Regions from separate parts of the Streptomyces sp. NPDC001450 genome, predicted to be linked through region 1. Evidence: riboswitches for the same ligand, from Rfam matches in the RefSeq annotation. Region 1 holds a riboswitch; the other holds the start of a gene.

Region 1 (3,084 bases):
CGAGATCGGCGTCGAGCTGTTCGTCGTGGACGACGGCTGGTTCGGTGCCCGCACCAGTGACCGGGCCGGCCTCGGCGACTGGACGCCCAACCCCGACCGCTTCCCGCACGGCCTCAAGCCCCTCGCCGACCAGGTGCACGACCTCGGTATGCAGTTCGGTATCTGGGTCGAGCCCGAGATGGTCAACCCCGACAGCGACCTCTACCGAGCCCACCCCGACTGGGTGCAGTACCAACCGGGACGTAAGCGGACGGAACTGCGCAACCAGCTCGTCCTCAACCTCGCCCGCGAAGACGTCCAGGAGTACCTCTGGGGGCAGCTGGACACCCTCCTGTCGAGCGCCCCGGTCGACTACGTGAAGTGGGACTTCAACCGCTGCTTCACCGACGCCGGCTGGCCCGGGGAGCCGTACCCGCAGCGCCTGTGGGTCGACCACGTCCGCGCCCTGTACGCCCTGCTGGACCGGCTGCGCGCAGCCCATCCCTCGGTCGCCTTCGAGTCCTGCTCGGGCGGCGGCGGGCGGATCGACCTCGGCGTGATGAGCCGCACCGACCAGGTGTGGACCTCCGACAACACCGACCCGCTCGACCGGCTCGCCATCCAGCACGGCTTCAGCCAGATCCATCCGGCGCGGGTCATGGCCGCCTGGGTCACCGACAGCCCGAACACCCAGCTCAACGGACGGGAGAGCTCGCTGCGGTTCCGTTTCGTCAGCTCGATGGCCGGGGTGCTCGGCGTCGGTGGCGACCTCACCGAGTGGACCGGGGAGGAACTGGCCGAGGCCCACCGGTGGGTGGAGCTCTACAAGGAGATCCGCCCGGTCGTCCAGCGCGGCGACCAGTACCGGCTGCGGCCCCCGACGGGCGGCCTGAGCGCCGTCCAGTACGTCCTCGGGGACGCGGCCGTGGTCCTCGCCTGCCTCCAGGCGCAGCGCTACGGCGAGCCGGTGCCGGCGCTGCGGCTGCGCGGACTCGACCCGACGGCGTCGTACGAATGCCGCGAAACGGGCGAAGTGCACCGAGGGGCGGTCCTGCTGCACCACGGGCTGCGCACCGGACTGAAGGGTGACCTGGATGCGACGGTTCTCCGACTGTGCCGCATCTGAGCTGTCTGTCCGAATTGGCACCTTCGTTCCAACTCGGTCTGGAGTGAGGGAGCGTGTGGAGCCGGCGCGTGAGGAGCGTCATATTCGTCACCGTGCGTCGTGCGTCATGTTCACGTAATCCCCATAAAGGCGAAGGCAATTGAAAAGGGGGAGGATTCGGGGATTCACGGAAAGTGACCGTGAATTCCCGAATTCGATCACTTGAATCCCCGACGTCTGGAACCAGCTGCTTGTCCGGGTGCGTCTTGCTCGCTTACGTTCGCCACCAATCCGGACGGAACGCCGAATCCTGCCGCCGCCCGGAGTCCCCACACACTTCACCCGTGTTCGGCAGGAGCGGGGGACCCGCCAGGTACGACTGCCTGTCCCGGTCTCCGAGACAGGCTGGGGTGCAGCCGCGCACCACGCGGCCGGGCAGCTCCAGCCCGAACCCGTCAGCTCACCTCGCAGGCGCCGGAGAGGAATGCGCCATGCCCGCGAAGGGTAAGCACCGCCGTCCCAAGACCCCGCGTTTCACCCGCTCGATCGCAGTCGCCGGAACCGGTGGCGCCGCGCTGGCCCTGCCGCTCCTCGGGGCCACCGGAGCGCACGCCGCCACCACGCAGTCCGTTCCCGGAAAGGCCGTGCTGTCCCTTCCGGCCGTGGAAAAGGCGGCCGTGAAGAAGGCGGCTGTGAAGAAGGCGGCCGCACAGCAGAATTCGGGTGTGCGTACCTACACGGTGAAGTCCGGCGACTGGCTTGCGAAGATCGCCGGCGCGCAGCACGTCAGCGGCGGCTGGCAGCGGCTCTACGACGACAACCGGCAGGCCGTCGGTCAGGACCCCTCGCTTATCCACCCGGGTCTGAAGCTGTCGCTCGGCGCGAAGGCCGCCCAGGCGCACACCGAGCCCTCCGCCCCGGCGCCGGCGTCCCCGTCCCGGTCCCAGTCCGGCCAGGCCTCCGGTGCCGCCACCGCACCCTCCGCCCCCTCCGTGCCCTCCACCGGCCACACCCTCCCGGTCGCCGGCGCCACCATCGGCACCGGCTACCACGTGGCCGGCAGCATGTGGTCCAGCGGCTACCACACCGGCGTCGACTTCGTCGTGCCGACCGGTACCCCGCTCAAGGCCGTCGCCGCCGGCACCGTCGTCTCCGCCGGGTGGGGCGGCGCGTACGGCAACCAGGTCGTCATCAAGCTGAACGACGGCTACTACGCCCAGTACGGCCACCTCTCGCAGCTCTCCGTCTCGGCCGGCCAGACCGTGACCGCGGGCCAGCAGATCGGCCTCTCCGGCGCGACCGGCAACGTGACCGGCCCGCACCTGCACTTCGAGATCCGCACCACGCCGAACTACGGCTCGGACATCGACCCGGTCGGCTACCTCCGCTCCCACGGCGTCGCCGTCTGAGGCTCCCGGCACCGGGACCCACTCTCGAGAATCACCTGCCTGACAGCCGCCGAGGGCCGGACCCCGTCCCGGGGTCCGGCCTTCGGCGTGTGCGCACGTCAACGCGTCCGACCGGGGCGCTATTCCTGGATTGGCAAATGATTTAAGGGTGTCTCATCTCACCGTTCGTCAACCCCTGCCTACGGTCGCGTAGGTCACATCCGAAGGTGAATCATGGTCCGACGTGGCAGACGATTCGAAGAATGACAACAGATCAGTGATCGGGTCGTACGTGGCGGTGGGGGACAGCTTCACCGAGGGCGTGGGCGACCCCGGCCCCGACGGGGCGTTCGTGGGCTGGGCCGACCGGTTCGCGGTACTGCTCGCGGACCGGCGTCCCGAGGGCGACTTCGCGTACACCAACCTGGCCGTGCGCGGAAAGCTGCTCGACCAGATCATGGCGGACCAGCTCCCGAAGGCCGTCGAACTGGCCCCGGACCTCGTGTCCTTCTGCGCGGGCGGCAACGACATCATCCGGCCCGGCACCGACCCGGACGAGGTGGCCGAGCGTTTCGAGCGGGCCATTTCCCAGCTCACCGAATCCGCGGGCAC
Region 2 (3,084 bases), on a different contig from region 1:
GGCTGCAGTCGGAGGTGCGGCGAACGAGCCGGTGTCGGTCGGGAGAGGAACGGCGAAGGACCCGGTGTCGACGGTGAGCGGTGCGGCGAAGGAGCCGGTGTCGGTCGGGAGGGCCGAGGGCAAGGGCGCGGCGAAGGAGCCGGTGTCGGTCAGGGGCGCTGTCGCGGTCGGGCGGTTGAAGGGCTCGGTGGCGGCAGGAAGCGCGGTGACGCCGAGCGCGGTGGCCGCTTCCTGCGCCGGGAACACGCCAGGTGCCGCCCACTGCGGTGCGCGCCACTGGTCCTCGGCCGGCTGCGGTGCCTGACCCGCTGCGGTGCCCAGGGCGTCCGGCGCGGGAGTGGGCTGGGCAGCCGCGGCGCGCAGGGCGATGCCGCGGGACAACAGGTCCCGTGCCGCGGCGAGTTTCCGCCGGTTCTCCGCCTTGGACACCGCCGGGGCGGGTCGCCGGGACTCGGTGCCGGGGGCAGGTAGTGCCCGGGACTCCTGCTGCGGGGGCGTCGGGGGGGCGGGCAGAGCGGGGAGAGGGAGGGCGGTCGTCTGCGCCGAGGTGCGGCCCGCCGGTTCCAGCATGGCCCGGCTCGGCGGCTCGGCCGCGGCTCGGCCGGGGAGCTCCGGAGCGGTGCGGTCGGCCGCTACTTCCATGACCCGGCTGGTCAGTTCAGGAAGGGCACGGCTCGTCAGTTCGGGGACGGGCCGAGCGGTCAGCTCGGTGGCGGCCCCGCTCGGCAGCTCCGGCAACGCACGGGCACCCGTCCTCCCCGAGGGGCCGGCGGGCAACTCCGGCAGGCCTCGTCCCGGTGTCTCCCGGTCGCGAGCGGGGCGATCGCCGTCGCCTCGGTCCCCGGGGAGGGCCGGGGCGGCCCGCCGGCCGGGCATCCGGTCCGCCGGCAGTACCGCGGGTACGGACGGGCCGAGCTTGGCCCGCGCCCCTTCGAACCACTGCTTGGCCACCTCGTCGAGGGCCGGGTCCGAGCGCCGGTTCGGCCGCTTGGCCAGCGGAACACCACGAGTCCGCGTCGCCCCCGCCATGGCCCGTGTCGCGTTGAAGTTCCCCGTCTCGTCCTCGGCCCGGTCGTAGAGGGAGTTGATCCGCTGCCGGACCTCGTCGCGGCTGTCCGTCGCCATGAAGGGACGCACTCCTTCCGTGCTCCGCCTACCGAGCCGGCTGTCGGGTTCGGGCGGTGGGTTCCGGAAGGCGTGCCCTACGGCCGTCGCCTGCAAGGGCGTTGGCCGATTCACCCCGAAGTCGGTCGGGTCCCCGGCTCCGGCCGCACTCCACGGTGCACCGGATTCGGCGGGGGCCACGCGGCCCGGCGCGGTTCGCCGGGGGAGCCGTGCGGCCTGGTCGTCAACCTAGCCAATTTGTGTGGCCCGTGTGAAGGTTGAAGTGCGCAATGTCCGATACGGATATGTGATGTTCGTCTTGCCGTTCGAGACGAGGCACCCCCTGGGTGGCGCGGTGCCTATGAGATTCTGATGAATTCTCGGGACGCCTGAACACTCGGGCGCCCGGATCCGTATGGGGCGGGGGATTTCCATGCCGAGCCGCTCGACAGACTCAGAGGTACTTCCGTGGGACGCAACACGCGCAGACGCCCGACCCGTGCACGACGCGCGACCTTCGCAGCGGTCGCCCTGATGCTGGGCGGAGGCGGGCTCGTCGCGGCGAATGTCTACGCCTCGGCCTCCGAGGGCACATGGGGCGGGGACAGCGGCCCCGACGCGACGGGGCAGGTCCGCTCCGCGGGCATGGCCACGATCGACTGTCCGGACGTCGGCAGCCGGCTGACGACGGTGCCGGACGGCGCCCGCGAGGCCGTCGACCGCGAACTCGCCCAGCTGGACCAGCAGATCGCGGCCGCGTACCAGCAGCTCCAGGCGTCGGCCGAGTCCGTCCGCCAGGACCCTTCGGCCGCGGACGACCCCATCATGAACCCGCTGAAGGAGAAGCGGTCGGCCACGATCGAGCGGATCGCCGTCGCCATCGACCAGGTGGGGGACCGGCCGGAAGGACTGGAATCCCTGGCCGCCTGCACCCTGCGCCCCGGCCAGGACGGCGCGGGCGGCGACACGGGCGACGCCGGCCAGAGCAGCGCCACCCCGAGCGACGGAGCCCAACAGGGTTCCGGCCAGGGCCAGAACGGCGCCGGCCAGGGCGGCAACGGCCCCGTCGCCTCCGACTACGCGGACATCACCTCCGTACAGCCGAACGTGCCGAACCCGCCCCAGCAGGCCGACGCCTCGCGCGGCACCTTCACCTCCGAGTGCGGTGTCAACGCAGGCGGCCTGTTCAACTCCGACAACGTGATCGTCGCGCCCGGCGTCTCCAACGGCGCCCACCACTTCCACGACTACATCGGCAACCAGTCCAACAACGCCTTCGCCAGCGACGAGGACCTGGCCAGCGCCGAGACCAGCTGCGTGGACCAGGGCGACAAGTCCACGTACTACTGGCCGGTGCTGCGGCTGCAGAACGGCAAGCAGGAACGGGACGCCGGTGCCCCGGGCGGTGGTACCGAGGGCAACGCGGGCCAGATCGTCACGGCCAAGCAGGTGACACTGACCTTCGTGGGCAACCCGCGCGGCAAGGTCACCGAGATGCCGCGCCTGCTGCGCATCATCACCGGCGACGCGAAGGCCTTCGTCAACGGCCCCGCCAACGCGAACGCCTCGTGGAGCTGCACCGGTTTCGAGGACCGGCAGCTGAAGGACAAGTACCCGCTGTGTCCGTCCGGCAGCGACGTGGTGCGCACCTTCCACTTCCAGAGCTGCTGGGACGGCCGCAACATCGACAGCGCCAACCACCGCACCCACGTGGCCTTCGCCGGCCCCGACGGCGCCTGCCCCGAGGGCTTCCGGGCGATCCCGCAGCTGGTCCAGCGCATCGTCTACGACGTCGCCGCGCCGAGCCTGAACGACGGCGGGCGGACGGTGCCGCTCTTCGCGGTGGACTCCTTCCCCGAGCAACTGCACAAGCCGGTCACCGACCACGGCGACTTCATCAACGTCTTCGACGAGGACCTGATGCGCGAGATGGTCGACTGCATCAACTCCGGCCGGACCTGCGGACCTCGCGGCGGTGAC

What was found. Region 1 has a riboswitch for cyclic di-AMP ahead of ACWC5O_RS04280 (peptidoglycan DD-metalloendopeptidase family protein). Riboswitches for the same ligand answer to the same signal wherever they lie in the genome.
Region 2: linked by a shared signal. The riboswitch ahead of ACWC5O_RS02095 (hypothetical protein) and the one ahead of ACWC5O_RS04280 (peptidoglycan DD-metalloendopeptidase family protein) in region 1 are both predicted to bind cyclic di-AMP.

Annotation. Positions count from the first base shown of each region.
Region 1 is NZ_JBSFHY010000003.1:169,069-172,152, reverse strand. It holds gene ACWC5O_RS04285 (alpha-galactosidase) at 1-1,105, shown strand, start outside; cyclic di-AMP (ydaO/yuaA leader) riboswitch at 1,409-1,571, shown strand; gene ACWC5O_RS04280 (peptidoglycan DD-metalloendopeptidase family protein) at 1,576-2,493, shown strand; gene ACWC5O_RS04275 (SGNH/GDSL hydrolase family protein) at 2,750-3,084, shown strand, end outside.
Region 2 is NZ_JBSFHY010000002.1:54,816-57,899, forward strand. It holds partial or broken gene ACWC5O_RS02095 (hypothetical protein) at 1-1,125, opposite strand, end outside; cyclic di-AMP (ydaO/yuaA leader) riboswitch at 1,136-1,307, opposite strand; gene ACWC5O_RS02100 (DUF1996 domain-containing protein) at 1,639-3,084, shown strand, end outside.